DNA from 3 places in the Bradyrhizobium sp. 41S5 genome. Region 2 is predicted to be linked to each of the others. Evidence: predicted binding sites of a transcription regulator. Region 2 holds the regulator's gene; each other region holds the start of a gene.
The links. Region 2 encodes LexA, which represses DNA repair genes until DNA is damaged. Its sites were predicted from a motif close to TGTTCNNNNTGTGTTCNG; they were not measured.
Positions count from the first base shown of each region.

Region 1 (5,550 bases), 230 kb from region 2:
CGGCCTGCCTTCGACGTCGAGTTGCACGGTCTGCAGCAGGTCGCCCTGCGCCACCGCGGCGACCGCGCGGGTGACCTCGCGAGTCGGCCACAGCAAATCGTCGATCAGGGTGTTGACCGAGCTCTCCATGTCGGCCCAGGCGCCGCTGGCGAGGCCGAAATTGACGCGCTGGCGGGTCTGTCCCTCACGGCCGACGACCTGTCCGACGCGCGCCAATTGCTGCGCCATGCGCTCGTTGGCGGCGGCGATTTCGTTGAAGGCGTCCGCGATTTTGCCGTCGATACCGAGATAGTCGCCACGCATCCGAACCGAGAAGTCGCCACCGCGCATCGCCTGCAGCGATTGCAGCAGGTCGTGCGAGGAATCGAGGCTTCCGTTCGATGATTGGGCGCGGCGTGTTTCAGCACGGGGACGAGGCGGCGAACCGAGATCGGTCATGTAATTTCCCCTACGCGCTGGCTACGAATCCAGGGACTCGGAGGAGCCAGTGTGACCATAAGAATGACTGCCCTTAATCTATTCAAGCGGGAAAACGCCAAAACCGCGATTTGTGACGCAAACCGAGGGGCTTAATCGCGAATGGAACCAAAAGTTCCAATGCGCATTGGAACTTCTTGCGCAGTAGCGTAAGCCGTTCGTATTGCTTGGGCCCGATCGGCGCATTTGATCCGCATTGGAACATTGGCCTCGCCGGAACGTTCCCGGCGTTGGCAGGATTGGTGATGGTTAAGAAATCAGACCAGCTCAAGCGGGGCATCTTCGAAAGCGAGCGCAGCTTCCAGCTGTTGGTTGGAGGGGCGATTGACTATGGGATTTGCACGCTCGCCCCCGATGGACGGGTGATCAACTGGAACAAGGGCGCCGAGCGCATCACCGGCTATCCGGCTAAGGCGATCCTCGGCAAGCACTTCGCACTCTTGTATACCGCGGACGACCGCGCATCCGGACTTGCCGCGAAAGCGTTGCAAATGGCGCGGAAAGAAAAGCATGCCGTGGCGGAGGGTTGGTGCGTCCGCAAGGATGGTTCGCAATTCTACGCCTCTATCGTCATCGATCCCATCTACGAGAAGCGCAAGCTCGTCGGCTACGCGATGGTCACCCGCGACATCACCGAGCGCCGGCAGGCCCGCGCGGATCTCGCGGCCAGCGAAAGCCAGTTCCGCCTGCTGGTGAGCAATGTCACCGACTACGCGCTGTACATGCTGACGCCGGAGGGCATCGTCGCCAACTGGAACGCCGGCGGCGAACGCATCAAGGGCTATTCGCCCGGCGAAATCATCGGCCAGAGCTTCGCGCGGTTTTACACGCCGGCCGACCAGGCCGTGGGCAAGCCGGCCCGTGCGCTCAAGATCGCGGAAGAGACCGGGCACTACGAGGAGGATGGCTGGCGCGTCCGCAAGGACGGCTCGTTCTTCTGGGCCAGCGTCGTGATCGACCCGATCCGCGACAGCGACGGCAGCCTGGTCGGCTTTGCCAAGATCACGCGGGACATTTCCGAGCGGCGCGAGGCGCAGCAGAAGCTCGAACTGGTGCAGCGACAACTGGCGGAATCGCAGAAGATGGATGCGCTGGGCCAATTGACCGGCGGCGTCGCGCACGACTTCAACAACCTGCTGATGATCATTTCGGGCAATCTGCACCGGATCAAGCGCGAGGTGACGAGCGAGCGTGGCCAGCTTGCCCTGAGCGCGATCGAAACCGCATCCGAGCGCGCCGCATCCCTGACCAGCCAACTGCTCACCTTCGCGCGCCGCCAGAGCGTCAACCCGCAGACCATCCATGTCGCCGACAGGATCACCGCGGTGCGCGAGGTGCTGAGCAGCGCGCTCGGCGGCGCGATCAAGCTGAACATGGAGATCGAGCCGGATCTCTGGCCGGTCTTCGTTGACCCCAACGAGTTTGAGACCGCGCTGATCAACCTTGTCGTCAATGCGCGGGACGCGATGGCTAGTGGCGGTACACTGACGGTCTCGGCCCGAAACGTACCCGCAACCACCGAGGTGGCCGTCGGCGTGGCCGATACCGGCGAAGGCATCCCCCAGGATGTGCTGAGCAAGGTCTTCGACCCGTTCTTCACCACCAAGCCGATCGGCAAAGGGACCGGCCTCGGACTGTCCCAGGTCCACGGCTTCGCGCACCAGGCCGACGGCCGGATCGAGATTGCAAGCACGCTTGGCAAGGGCACCACGGTCAGCATCTACCTCCCGCGCGGGACCGCGGCCGCAACGGGTACGACCGCGGGCCACAGCGTCCGCGGCTCAGCGACGGTCCTGTTGATCGAGGACAATCCGGCCGTCGCGGATGCGAGCACCGGCCTGCTCGAACAGCTCGGCTACACTGTGCGCTGGGCTTCGAGCGCAGAGGCTGCCTTATCGGAAATCGACGCCAACGGGATCGATGTGGTGTTCAGCGACATCGTGATGCCCGGCAAGATGGATGGGCTGAAGTTGGCGCGCACGATCCGGGACAGGAGGCCCGAGCTGCCGATCCTGCTGACGACGGGCTACAGCGAGAGTGCGCGCGACGTGCGGTCCGACTTTCCAGTCCTGCGCAAGCCGTACCACATTCACGACCTCAGCCGCGAACTCTCGAAGCTGACGGGGCAACGCTCCGAAAGCGTGTCGGACGATCTCCCGGCAAATGAAGATGTGCCCAGAAAAGCGAGAGCGCGGTCATAATTTTCAAACGGAGGGCTAACGGTCCGCTGGCCAGGTTCGCCGCACCAATTGCACCCGTTCGATGCGGCTGCATTGTTCGCAGCGATATTGAAGGATGTCCTTGCCCTCGCTGCCCGGAGAGCTGCTCTCAAGCCGCATCGTCCTGATGCAGCTGATGCAGGAGATCAGCGTCAGCAACGGACTGCGATCGTCATTCATCGATGCCCGCGGTGGCGCGGTCGGATCGGCGATCATGGCGCTGGGCGATGCTATGGCGTTGGCTCTCACCACAAGGAAATGCCCACCCGCGGTCAGGGTTCCCGCCTCGAAACCAGATTTCGGCTCCAGCCCGGTGGGTGGCGCGCTGTCCTGTTCGGGCGGACCGATCAAACCCTCGCGTTGCTGGGCCTGAGCCTGCCCTTGTCCGATTTGTCGGGAGCCGGCTTGCCGGTCACAACGGAGCGATCCGCAAAGCTTCGGCTCAACCGCTCCCGCACCGCGGGGAGGCGCTCGCCGCCGCCGGCGGCCTTCCACCGGCTGATGAGCTCGGTCACTTCGGCGCGCATCGCCATCAGCCGGTATGACGCTTCGCTGCAATCCAGATCGCGGTTGACCTGATCCCGGATCGACGCTTCGACCAGTGTCATCTCAGCCCGCAAAGTGCTGATCTTGCGACGAATTTCAGTAATTTTATTGTCCATGGCTTCTTAGAACAAAAATAGAACATATTGTCAAGTCACGTTCAGGCAAGCGAGGTGAGCGATGAGCATGGCAGCGGTGAGATTTGGCGGGGTTGCGGAGCGGCTGGGCGGGCTGATGTCGCGTGCCCAGGCGCTGCGGTTGAGGACCCTGGCCGAGGAGGCCTATCAGCCGAACCAGTACGCGCGCGACCTGACATCAGAGGAGGCCGAACGGCGCATCGATGCCCTCAGGGCGGAGATCGCACTGGCGGATTCCTTCTGAACCGCCCAACCCGGACCAGGCCGGACACTCCCTTAAGGCTTTGATATAGCGGCGCAGCTAGGTCTGTTCTGTTATTGCTGTTTGCCTTTTGGGGGAGCCCTTCGTGCTGGAACTGGAGAAGCGGTCGCCGCTTGCGTTCCCGATCATGCTGAAAGACGGGCGAACACTCGCGACCGTTGGCGACGCGGCGGATTACCTGTCAGCATTGAACGCGGATCAGCGCGAACGCGGGTACTGGAAGACGGCGATCATGATGTTCAACAACGCCATGCGCGAACCCGGCTATTTGAAGATCGCAACGATGAATCTGCGCTCTGCCCTTGTGTATGACCGCCTCGTCGACGACGTCGGCCACTGATTGTGGTGTTGCAGCTACAGCCGAATCGGCGCGCCTTTCGTAAGGCCCGTTCGTTATGGCCGCAAACAAGGTAACGGCGGTACACGCGACGGCCGGGTGCGCAATGCGCTTCGGCCGCACTCTCGGGCCGCCGCGGAGGGCCAAGGCGGCCCATTCTTTTCAAAGCAATTTGGCGCGGACGAACAGCATTCGCAGCGCGGAGGTTGCTTGCACCGTCAGCATGGCGTTACCGGCCGCGCGTTCCAGCGCGACCAGCGCGTCGTCATGCAGTGAGCGGAACTCCATCCATTCGACGGCGCTGAGATTGCTGATGAAGCGGTAGGCCTGACCGACGGTCGCGAGTGTCACCGTCTCGCCGTTCAGCCGCACTCTGAACGTCGCCTTCAGCGGCGTGTCGGATTTGGAAACGTCACCCATGACGCGGTTGTGCTCCGCGGTGCGTTAATGTCAATCTAATTTCTCTGCTCCCACGCGGGTGCGCCGGCTCCACGGAATCGCAATGTCTGTTAGCGTTTCGTGGGGGTGATTCGTGCCTGATCTTGCCAACACAGCCTATCTCGATGCGCTCAATTCCGAGCAGCGCCGTGCCGTCGAGCACGGGGTCGGCACGGATGGCATCGTCGGCGCCCCGTTGCTGGTGATCGCGGGCGCAGGCTCCGGCAAGACCAATACGCTCGCCCATCGCGTCGCTCATCTGATCGTCGCGGGCGCTGATCCGCGGCGCATCCTGTTGATGACCTTTTCGCGACGCGCAGCCGCCGAGATGGCCGGCCGCGTCGAACGCATCGCGCGGCGCGTGCTCGGCGATCGCGCCTCCGTCATGACCGATGCGCTGAATTGGGCTGGCACGTTCCACGGCATCGGCGCGCGGCTGCTCCGGGAATTCGCCGAACGCATCGCCCTCGACCCGGCTTTCACGATCCATGACCGTGAGGACTCCGCCGACCTGATGAACCTGGTCCGCCACGATCTCGGTTTCTCCCGCACCGAAAGCCGGTTTCCCACCAAAGGCACATGCCTTTCGATCTACTCGCGCTGCGTCAACGCGGAGATGCCGATCGAGGCTGTGCTCGGCCAGTTCTTCCCGTGGTGCTCCGGCTGGGCCAGCGAGTTGAAGCAATTGTTCGCGGGCTATGTCGAAGCCAAGCAGCGGCAGAACGTGCTCGATTACGACGACCTGCTGCTGTACTGGGCGCAGATGGTGACCGATACGGCCTTGGCCGAGGAGATCGGCGGCCGCTTCGACCACGTGATGGTCGACGAATATCAGGACACCAACCGCCTGCAGTCCTCCATCCTGCTCGCACTCAAGCCGGCGGGACGCGGGCTCACCGTCGTCGGCGACGACGCGCAGTCGATCTACTCGTTCCGCGCCGCCACCGTGCGCAACATCCTCGACTTCCCGGCGCAGTTCAGCCCGGCCGCCGAGATCGTCACGCTCGACCGCAACTATCGCTCGACGCAGCCGATCCTGGCGGCCGCCAATGGCGTCATCTCGCTCGCCAAGGAACGCTTCACCAAGAACCTGTGGACCGACCGGACCTCGACCCGCAAGCCGCTGCTCGTCACCAT
Region 1 covers NZ_CP083721.1:4,290,276-4,295,825, reverse strand. The annotation lists gene HAP47_RS20475 (HAMP domain-containing protein) at 1-438, opposite strand, end outside; gene HAP47_RS20465 (hybrid sensor histidine kinase/response regulator) at 723-2,678, shown strand; gene HAP47_RS20460 (hypothetical protein) at 2,694-3,047, opposite strand; gene HAP47_RS20455 (hypothetical protein) at 3,044-3,304, opposite strand; gene HAP47_RS20450 (DUF3072 domain-containing protein) at 3,420-3,620, shown strand; gene HAP47_RS20445 (hypothetical protein) at 3,724-3,978, shown strand; gene HAP47_RS20440 (hypothetical protein) at 4,138-4,395, opposite strand; gene HAP47_RS20435 (ATP-dependent helicase) at 4,508-5,550, shown strand, end outside.
Region 1: HAP47_RS20450 (DUF3072 domain-containing protein) is a predicted target of LexA. The motif match lies at 3,366-3,383, and genes of this name have one in related genera.

Region 2 (5,550 bases):
CGGGCTGCCGAACCTGCTGGCGTCGCCCGATCATTCGGCGACCGCGCGGGTTGCGCTGTGGGGCGGGCGTGAGCTCACGATGCTGATCCTGGCCTCGCTGGTGGCGGGGCTCGCGACCACGCCCTACGCCGCGTTCCATTTCCACCGCGTGACGCCCTACGGGCTGCTGGCGAACCTTGCGGCGATGCCGGTGGTGTCGGCGGTCGTGATGCCGGCCGGCCTGCTCGGGCTGCTCGCCATGCCGTTCGGCTTCGACGGCGTGTTCTGGGCGATCATGGGGTTCGGCATCGACTGGATGATCCTGGTGACGCAATGGGTCGCAGCGCTCCCGGGCGCGGTCGGCCGGATGGCGGCGTTCGGGATCGGGCCGCTGATCGTCGCAAGCGCGGGCCTCGTCCTGCTCGGGTTGTTGCGGACGCCGCTGCGCTGGTCGGGTGCGGTGCTGCTGGTGGCGGCCTCGGTCTGGGCGGTGCGGGTGCCGCAGCCGGACGTGCTGGTCTCCGCCGACGGCCGCAACGTCGCGGTGCGGGGCGGCGACGGGCGGCTGCATCTGATGCACAGCGCGAAGGACGCCTTCCTCGTCAAGGAGTGGCTGGCGGCGGATGCCGACGCGCGGACCGCGACGGACGCGTCGCTCGGCGAGGGCGTCTCCTGCGATCCGAGCGGCTGCGTGACGCAAGGGCCCGGCGGCGCCTTCGTCGCGCTGGCGAGCCGGCCCGAGGCGCTGGCCGACGATTGCGACCGTGCGGCACTGATCGTGACCGCACGGCCGGCACCGCGGGACTGCGCGGCCTCGGTGATCGATGCCGAGCGGCTGCGGCGCCACGGCGCGCTGGTGCTGCGGCGCATCAGGGACGGCTACGCCATCGATGCGGTCAAGCCCGGAGGGATCGACCGGCCGTGGTCGCCAGCGGTTCCCGGCGACGGTGAGGCTGCGACGACGTTGCGCGCCCCCGCAAGCGCGCCGCGGCCCACCGTCGATGCGACGCCGGCCGAGACCGATTTGCAGGGCGAAGATTAGCCGTTGTCGGGCGAGGGGCCGGTCGGCAACTCGAACAGGCCGAGATGGTATTCGTCGGAGTCAGGGCCGGCGTCAGGCTTCTTGACGAGGGTGAAGGAAGCCTCGGGAAATTGCTCCCAGACCTTCAGGTCGTCAGCCGTCACCGTCAGCCAGCCGAACCGGAACAAGTAGCGGCCCGGCTCCGTGACGCGTCCAGCCTTTTGCCATGTGACCTTGTCGACCACCACGCACGTCCTCCGTGCCCGATGATGCGCCAAGGCGCGCGCCGACGCAATTCTCCAGCCGCGCCCCGGAACCCGGCGTCCGGGGTCGCTCGAAATCGCTTAGGTCATCCGCCGCTGAACGGGTTCATTCCGCGGCGACGATGTGCTCAACCCAAAAACAGCGACGCAAATGCGGAGGGCCGCCGCTCCACAACCTTCGGCTTCTGCTCGACCGGCGGATGCAGTGCCGGCAATTGCAGCACGCTGACACGTTGTCCCTCGACGAGCTGGGTCACCAGCACATGGCTGCCGTCGGGGAATTCGACCGCGTCATGATGGCGATCGGGAACGTCGGGCTCGACTTCGTTGAACACCCCGACGCGGAAGTTCATCGTCTTGGTCCAGATCCAGCGGCTGTCGTAGCGAACGTTCTCGGCGAAAGCGAGCTCGGTGCCCGGCAGCATGCAGACCGCGACAGTGGGATCGGTCTCCGAAGCAAAGCCGCGGGTCGACGTGCCGCGGAAAGTCGTGGTGATCAGCGTCTCTCCAACAATGGCGGGGCGCGACGCCACGGCGTGCAGACTATAGTCACACATCGGATGGCTCCTCTAATCGAGGTAGCGACCAGTGCCTCTCCTTGAGGCATAGGGCCTCTACCAGAGTGGACGATAGCGAACGAGTGTCTCCTCGTTTCTGGGCGATTGTACGACTGGTCGCCCAACGCCCCAATCACAAACACGCGACGCCGCGTGAGAGGTGTCGGAGCGCATCGGGCAAACAGCACGTTACGCTATCATTCAAGGAACGATCCGATGTGTTGCTCGTTCCCCGCCGCCATCAGTATTTGCGATAGAGGCCGATCAGCTTGCCCTGGATGCGGACCCGGTTCGGCGGCAGGATGCGTACTTCATAGGCGGTATTGGCCGGCTCCAGCGCGATCGACGCGCCGCGGCGGCGGAAGCGCTTCAGGGTGGCTTCCTCCTCGTCGATCAGCGCCACCACGATGTCGCCGGTGTTGGCGACGTCGTTGCGCTGGATCAGCGCCATGTCGCCGTCGAGGATGCCGGCGTCGACCATCGAGTCGCCGCGCACTTCCAGCGCATAGTGCTCGCCGGAGCCGAGCATGTCGGGCGGCACGCTGATGGTGTGGCTGCGGGTCTGCAGCGCCTCGATCGGCGTGCCGGCGGCGATCCGGCCCATTACGGGGACCGCGACCGGACGGTTGCCGTCGTCCTCGGCGATCGGCGGCGTGCTGGTGCGCTTGCCGAGGGTGCCTTCGATGACGCTCGGGGTGAAGCCGCGGCGGCCGTTGCCGCCGCCGGCCGAGAGCTCAGGCAGCTTGATGACTTCGATGGCGCGGGCGCGGTTGGGCAGGCGGCGGATGAAGCCGCGCTCCTCCAGTGCAGTGATCAGGCGGTGGATTCCGGACTTCGAGCGCAGGTCGAGCGCATCCTTCATCTCGTCGAAGGAGGGCGGTACGCCGGCCTCTTTCAGACGTTCATTGATGAAACGCAGAAGTTCGTACTGTTTGCGCGTGAGCATCTCGAGTATTCCCCCGGTTGGTAGCGTCGTTCGATTCCGAGACTTTTCAGGCGGGGCCTGACCTCAGGAGCACGGTGCTCATCACAAGCGCTCCCTCGCGGCCTCCCATTTGTACACACCAGTACTCGAAACAAATCATGAACGGACACTATATGTTCGATATGTGTTCCGCAACCACTTAATTTCCGGTGAACGCATCCGGCAGCGCACAATCGGCGGGCCGTGCGAGCCTCACTCAGGCAGCATCAGAATCTCGCATTCGCTGCCTTTGCCGGCGGCAGGCGCAAACGGCGGACGCACGAGAAGTGCCCGTGCCGCAGCGAGATTCCCGAGCAGCGACGAGTCCTGCTGCGTGACAGGCGTTGCGATCAGCGTGCCGTCTTCGCGCTCCTCGAGGCGCGCGCGCAGATAGTCCTCGCGCTGGTCGTTGGCGGCGAGATCGCGGCCGAGCAGGGCGCTGGCGCGGACATGATGGACAGTCTTTCGGCCGCTTAGCGCCCGAATCAACGGCACCAGAAACAGGAAGGCGCAGACATAGGAGGACACCGGATTGCCGGGCAGGCCGATCACCCGCATCGCGCCGAGCCGGCCATGCATCATCGGCTTGCCGGGGCGCATCGCGATCCGCCAGAACGCCATCTGAACGCCCTCGGCTTCCAGCGACTGCTTGACCAGGTCGTGGTCGCCGACCGAGGCGCCGCCGGTCGTGATCAGGATGTCGGCACCGGTCTCGCGGGCCCGGCGGATGCCGGCGGTGGTCGCTTCTACCGTGTCGGCGGCAACCCCGAGGTCGACGGTCTCGGCGCCTTCGGCGCGCGCCAGCGCCCGCAGCGCATAGCCGTTGGAATAGACGATCTGGCCGGGGCCGGGCGTCGAGCCCGGCATCACCAACTCGTCTCCGGTCGCCAGCACCGCGACCTTCGGACGGCGGTGCACCGCGAGCTCCGGATAGTTCATGGCGGCGGCCAGCGACAGCGCGCGATCGGAGAGGCGGCTGCCGGCATTGAGCAGCACGTCGCCCGCACGGAAGTCGACGCCGGCCGGGCGGATGTGCCGTCCGGCGGTTGCGGCCTCCGTGATCGTGATGTGGTCGCCGTCGACGGCGGTGTCTTCCTGGATGATGACGGCGTCGGCGCCATCGGGGATCACACCGCCGGTGAAGATCCGCACCGCTTCGCCGGCGCCGACCATCCGCTCGAACGGCCGGCCGGCGGCGACTTCCCCGATCACCTTGAGCCGGGCCGTCAGATCACCAGCGTCGGCCGCCCGCACGGCATAGCCGTCCATCGCCGACATCGGCTGCGGCGGCTGGGTGCGCCGCGCGGCGAGGTCGCGCGCCAGGGTGCGGTGGTAGGCGGCATCGAGCGCGACCATCTCCTCCGGCAGCGGTTCGGCGCCGGCGAGGACGGCGGACAGGGCATCGGCAACCGGCATCAGGGCCACGCTCGGAGCTCCATCAATCCAAATGTTCAATACCAAGTGCAGTCAGAGCCCTCGCCACGTCATCCGTCGATGTCACGTGGATGGCATGAAGGCCGCGCGCCCGCGCGCCCTCGATGTTGGCGGCCAGGTCGTCGAAGAACAGGATCCGCGACGCCGGCACACCGATGGCTTTTACCACATGATCGTAGGCCTCGGCGTCGGGTTTCCGAAAGCCGATCATCGAGGACAGGAAGACGGTGCGGAAATGGCTGAGCAGCTCGGCATGGATGACCGAGAAATGCGCGACATGGGCCGGATTGGTGTTGGAGAAGGCGTAGAGCGGCATCCGCACGGCGGCGCTCGCGAGCAGGGGGGCAATTCCCGGCATCTCCCCGGTGAAGATCGCATTCCAGCCTTCGAGGAACTGCGCATCGGTGAGGTTGATGCCGAGCGTCCGGCGCAGGTTTGCGAAGAACGCCGCGTCGTCGATCCGGCCGATCTCGTGATGCCTGAAGCTGTCGTCGACGACAAATCGCGTAGCGAGGTCGGCCGGCGCGCAGCCGGCATGCCGCGCCCAGTGCGCCATCACCTTCTCGAAGTCGATGTCGAGCACGACGCGGCCGATATCGAACAGCAGCACGTCGACGGAATCGGGAGAGAGTTGCGAGGTCATTGCGTGAAACCGTGTACGAGAATTGCGGGCGGCCGGCAATGTCTCCGATTTGTGCGGCAGGCATGCGACCAGGGTGCTGACGTTGGCCGGCTCGGTCCATTCTCACGCGGTGTCATCACCCGCGCGCATGCGGGTGATCCAGTATTCCAGAGGCGCTGGTGCTCGAGCCGAGAGGCCGCGGCGTAAAGGCAGAGAGCTCGGGGTATGACCACAGGTGCAACCGGAGCCGCTTCATGGGCACTCGTCAGTTGCACACTGCGCGTCCACCGCATCTCGACCCACGTTCGTGACGATCGCGAAGCGCCCCTCGATCGGGTGAGACGGGCGGCATAAACTGGGTTCTGTTTCGGATAAGGCGAAATATTTTTAACGCGGGGGCTTGCGCCGTCGGGCAAATCAGTGATTGGGCATTTGGGGCGTCAAGCGACTTGCTGCTTGCCGGGCAGACCTCTCACATCCTGGTAAGCGCCAGGCCGAGGTAGGCGATGAGCGCGCCGGTGCTGAGAATGACGACGACGAGCGCCTGCTCTGAACGTGCCTGCAGGGTTTTTCGGCTCACGGCGATGACGCTCCGTCTTTCAAGATCGTGCTGTCCAACTCACGTCGGTTGGCATCCGTTCCGGCTCCTGCCCGGGAACTTTCATCAATGTCAGCGGCGCGGGCGCGCTAGCTCGCTTCGCGTTCCAGGC
Region 2 covers NZ_CP083721.1:4,524,012-4,529,561, reverse strand. The annotation lists partial or broken gene HAP47_RS21695 (ComEC/Rec2 family competence protein) at 1-1,021, shown strand, start outside; gene HAP47_RS21690 (hypothetical protein) at 1,018-1,245, opposite strand; gene HAP47_RS21685 (hypothetical protein) at 1,392-1,820, opposite strand; gene lexA (transcriptional repressor LexA) at 2,062-2,766, opposite strand; gene HAP47_RS21675 (molybdopterin molybdotransferase MoeA) at 2,998-4,209, opposite strand; gene HAP47_RS21670 (HAD family hydrolase) at 4,223-4,861, opposite strand.

Region 3 (5,550 bases), 1.4 Mb from region 2:
GCGCGGATCGGAGCCGCCGCGCAGGAAGGAGAAATTGCTGGTGATGCCGATCTCGGCATAGTCGGGCATCAGATCCTTGTTTTGACGCGTTTTCTTCACGCGAACCGGCTCCCACTTCGCTCGAAAACGCTCTGCATATTCATGCGAACAGCCCGTGCACATACCAGTTGGCCGGGACCGGCCTGCCCTGCTCGTCGCGCAGCTCGCTCTCGTAGAGGCCGTCGCGAAAGATCCAGAAGCGCTGGCCCTCGGCATCCTCGACGCGGAAGTAATCGCGCGTCAGCGCCGCGCCGTCCTGCTTCCACCATTCCATCGCGATGCGCTCGGGGCCTTCGACCCGCACCACCGCATGCAAGGCGCGCCGCCAGGTGAACTGGTGCGGCGGGCCGTCCGGCACACTCGCAAACGGCACTTTGATGGGCTCGGGCCGCTCGAACAGCCTGAGCGGTCGCAACGGCGGCTCGCCGGCGACGCGCTCCGGCCACGCGGCGGCGCTCGCCGCGGCCAGATGATGCTGCGCCGGCAGCGCGAGCGCAGCGCGTTCGGGGATGTGGCTCTCGAGCGGCAGATGCACGACGACGCGTTTGCCCCCGATGCGGGCGGCGATGCGGTCGATCAGCGCCGAGATCTCGTCATTGTCGTGCACAGTGGCGTCAAGGTCGCGCTGCTGCTGCACCACGATCTCGGTACGCCCCGCGGCGAGGCGGATGAGATCGAAGCCGAAGCCGGGATCGAGCGGATCGTTGAGCGCATCGAGCCGCTCGCGGAACAGGCGGTCGATCATCTCCGGCCGCGTCACCGGCCGTCCGGTCTCGACCATGATCGTGCGCACCGCTCCGTCGGTGCGGAAGAAGCTCGCTTCCAGCTGCCGCGCGCCCTTGCCCTGCTTCTCCATCGCCGCAACCAGCGTCTTGGCGAGGCTTGAGAGCGTCAGCGCGATCACGGTGTCGGTTGCGATGGGTTCGGGAAAACGCTTCTCGACGATGTAATCGGGCAGCGGCTTGCGCGGGCTGATCGGGGCATCGCCCTGCCCGAGCGCGTGACCGAGCAGGGTGGTGAAGGCCGAGCCGAACCGCGCCGAGATCTCATGCGGCGCGCGCGAGGCGACATCGCCGATGGTCTTCAGGCCGGCGCGGCGCAGGCCGGTGGTGACCGTGGCATCGGCGCCGAGCGCCGACACCGGCAGCGGACCGACCGCCTCTGCCTCCGCGCCGCTGGCTACGATCTGCCCCGAGGCGTAGCGCGTCAGCGTGCGCGCCGCGATCGAGGTGCCGGCAATCGCCGCACTGACGGCAAAGCCGCGTCGGCTCAGCGCATTGGTGACGATCTGCAGCAGCGCGCGCTCGCCGCCGAACAGATGCGCGCAGCCGGTGATGTCGAGAAACAGGCCGTAAGGCGGATCGAGCGCGACCAGCGGCGTGAAGCGGTCGCACCAGTCGGCGATGTCGTTCAGCGTCTTCAGATCGGCGGCGGGGTCTGCGTCGTAGACCGTAAGCTCCGGGCAGATCGCCCGGGCATTGGCGAGCGGCAGCCCGATCGACAGCCCGGCGCGCACCGCCGCCTCGTCGATCGCGTGCAGCAGGATCGCGTTGTGGTCCTTTGCGACCACGACGCTGGGGAGGTCGCTACTTGCCCCATTCGTGAGGGACGCATGAGCGGACGGGTTCCCTCCCCCCTTGCGGGGGAGGGTCAGGGAGAGGGGTAAGCCACATACGCCGGTGTCCGTGGTACCCCTCTCTCCAACTCTCCCCCGCAAGGGGGGAGAGAGCCCTGCCAATGTGCTCGCCTCACCTGAAGGTTTATCCACCTCATACGCGTCAGCTTGCGAGGCGATGTCCTGCGCGAGCTTGCGCTTGATGCGGTCGATGGGCAGGCGTGGCAGCCACAGGCTGAGGATACGCCGACGGTTCACTGAATTGGCACTCATCACATTTCCATTCCATGATCCATCGCCCAACCGGGCCATGACGATTGCGTACGAGTTCGGCCTCGAAGCGCGGCGCGCCCCAGGCGCTTGCGGCATTGCCTGGCGGCGAATGCGCCGCCCGCACGATCCAGCGCGTCTCCGCGGTCGAGGGGATCGCTGTCGCCGCGATCCGCAGCACCAGCGCGGTGACGCCGGAGGCTTGCGCGGCCAAGGTCAATTTGCGGCTGGCGACGAGATCGAGCTGGCGCGCATGGCCCCAGATCTCGAGCACGACCGCGCCGAGCGCATCGCAGGCGAGCGCATCGGCCGCGGTGCGCAGGCCGCTGTCGACATCGGCGGCACGCACGGTGACCAGGAGGCGCGGATCGAGGCCGAGCTCGGCCAGCCCGCGCATCGACAGCGCGCCGTTTTCGCGATCGGAAAAATCCTGCCGCACCCAGACCAGCGGCTTGCGCGCTGACACCCGTCCGGCGAGCCCGGCGATGAAGCCGGTCGCCGCGCCGCCTTGATGGCCGGCTGCGAACACCTCGTGCAGCGCGGCCGGTGCAAGCCCGCCGCGCAGCATCGCGTCCGCGCTGGCATGTCCAAGCGCGATGCGGTTCGGCATCGCTGCCTCCGATGGCGCCTCGATGCGTGCGATGCTGCCGCGCAGAGACGCAAGCGTACCCGTGCGTGCGCCATTCATTGCGCCGCTCCTTCCACCTGAAAATTTGAGGCCGTCACTGACCAGAACAGAGAACCAGGGACTGGCCCATTTGTTCATGATATGTTCTAATATAAAGCTAACAGGGCCCACGGAGTCAATCGGATTGGTGAGCCCATCGATTCATGAATGGAATCAATGGGATTCAGCAGCCGCCGAACCGGATGGGCCCTGCTCTTCCGCAAGTCAGGCGCGCAGGCCCCAAAATGGCGGCGTGACGGAAACGGAGCAATCGCATGCGCATCATCGTGCTCGACAACGACACCGATTTCGAGGGCTGGCGCAAGGCCGCGCGGCGATTGGCGCTGAATGACGTGAAGCCTGCGGAGGCCACGTGGACCGTACGCAAGGACGACGAACTGTCGTCAGCCTCCTGCGTGAATGACTTGCCCGATGCGCCACAGGCGCGATTCAACGTGACAGCCATATTCGTCGAGCTTGCAAAGGCCACGATCCTGCATCGCAATGACGAGCGCTTCGCCCTGCTCTATCGCCTGCTGTGGCGGCTGCGCAGCCATCACGATCTGCTCAGCGCGACTGATGATCCTGACGTCGCCGAGGTCCACGCAATGGCGCGCGCGGTCTATGGCGACATCGACAGGATGCACGCACAGCTTCGCTTCCGCGAGATCGGCCGCGAGCGGACGGCGCATTACGTCGCCTGGTTCGAGCCGGAGCATCGCATCGTCGAGTTCGCCGCACCTTTCTTCGCCGGCCGCTTCGCCGACATGCCGTGGTCGATCCTGACCCCCGACGTCTGCGCGCATTGGGACGGGCACGCGATCTCGATCTCGCCGGGCATCGCCAAATCCGAGGTGCCGAGCGAGGATCGGCTCGAGGAGGCCTGGCGGCGTCATGACAACGGCCTCTTCAATCCCGCGCGGCTGAAAGTGATGGAGATGCCGCAGGCCTATTGGAGGAACCTGCCCGAGGACTCAATCATTAAGCCGCTGATCGAAGACGCCATGCGCATGACCAGCGGCCCCTTCATTGCACGCAAGGCGGCCGCGCCGCTGAAGCCGCAGGATGAGCCGATGGCCCGCAAGCAAGCCCGAGACAAGCAAGTCAAAGACAAGCAGATTCAAGAGATGCAAGTTCGCGACACGATCGCTGCCTTGCGCGAAGAGGCAGCCGATTGCCGCGCCTGCCCGCTGTGGAAGGACGCAACCCAGACCGTGTTCGGCGAAGGGCCGCAAGACGCGTCGCTGATGCTGGTCGGCGAGCAGCCCGGCGACAAGGAAGATCTCGCAGGCCATCCCTTTGTCGGACCGGCCGGGCAGATGCTCGATCGCGCGCTGCAGGACGCCGGCATCGCGCGCGCCAAGGTCTACATCACCAACGCGGTGAAGCACTTCAAATTCGTGCCGCGCGGCAAGATCCGGCTGCATCAGAAGCCGGGCACGCCGGAGATCCGCGCCTGCCGTCAATGGTACGCGCGCGAGCTTGACGCCATCAAGCCGGAACTCGTGGTGGCGCTCGGTGCCACCGCAGCGCAGAGCGTGCTCGGCAAGATCACCCCGATCAACAAGAACCGCGGCCGCCTGATCGATCACGACGGAACCAAGGTGCTCGTCACGGTCCACCCGTCCTACCTGTTGCGGCTGCCCGACGAGAAAGCCAAAGCGCTGGAATATCAGCGCTTTATCGACGACCTGAAAATTGCCGCAGATCAGTTGCGCAATCCGGCCCGCGCGGCCTGAGTTGCGCCAACCCGGCGGAACCGGGGACCACACTTCAACGTGAAATTGTTTCTGGTGCTGACAAATACCTACAACCTTTAATTGATCCGTGGTACTGTGACGTGTTCCACAGGTATCGGGCGTCATGTTCACGCCATGACGTACCTGAGGTGGGCGCGCTGCGCGGTTTGCTAGCCCCAATCGTGCGGCGCGCCACCTCATCTCGCAATGCTCCCCTCCTCACGCGTCCGCGCACCCGCTGGATTTCTGGTTATTTGAATTCCTGGTAGCCAGGATTTTCCGGTGACCTCGATTTCCGGTGGCGCGGCTTCGCCGGCCCGACGCCTCGCCGCCGGCGTCCTCGCCTTCCGGCATGTCTCGCTCCGCGAAACCCGGAAGGTGACTTCAGTCACGATCATTGCGCGATCGGTGATCGTCTGTTGCTGAAGATTGCCACGAGGCCGCGAAGGCCCGTGGACCTTCAATGCGTTGCACAACAATTCGGCGGGATGTCCACCGTTTTGGGTGGCCGGTTCACTTCACGGGGCGGATTTCAATTGCCTGTCATATGCATCGATCAAAATCGGAGGCATTGGGACAGGAGTTTACCATGAGCGATATGGCGTTACCCGGCTCGATCGAGCCCGCCCTGAAAAAGGGTCCGGACCTCGACAAGGGCTTCCACCCCATGACCGGGGTGATCTATATGGGCGTGGTTGCGGCCGCGCTGCTGTTCGTTGCCTACAGCATCTATGCCGACGTCGACGCCACCGGCACGCGCGTCACGTCGTTCCTGCCCTACATCATGCTGTTCGTTGCGCTGCTGATCGCGCTCGGCTTCGAATTCGTCAACGGCTTCCACGACACCGCTAACGCGGTCGCCACCGTGATCTACACCCGCTCGCTGCCGGCGCATATCGCCGTGGTCTGGTCGGGCATGTTCAACCTGTTCGGCGTGCTGCTCTCGAGCGGCGCCGTCGCGTTCGGCATCGTGTCGCTGCTACCGGTCGAGCTGATCCTGCAGGTCGGCTCCAGCGCCGGCTTTGCGATGGTGTTCGCGCTGCTGATCGCCGCCATCATCTGGAATCTCGGCACCTGGTGGCTCGGCCTGCCGGCATCGAGCTCCCACACCCTGATCGGTTCGATTATGGGCGTCGGCATCACCAACGCGCTGCTGCGCGGCCGCGACGGCACCTCCGGTGTTGACTGGTCGCAGGCGACCAACATCGCCAAGGCGCTGC
Region 3 covers NZ_CP083721.1:5,888,303-5,893,852, forward strand. The annotation lists gene HAP47_RS28470 (error-prone DNA polymerase) at 1-69, opposite strand, end outside; gene HAP47_RS28475 (Y-family DNA polymerase) at 140-1,927, opposite strand; gene HAP47_RS28480 (ImuA family protein) at 1,818-2,612, opposite strand; gene HAP47_RS28485 (UdgX family uracil-DNA binding protein) at 2,867-4,330, shown strand; gene HAP47_RS28490 (inorganic phosphate transporter) at 4,920-5,550, shown strand, end outside.
Region 3: HAP47_RS28480 (ImuA family protein) is a predicted target of LexA. The motif match lies at 2,684-2,701, and genes of this name have one in related genera.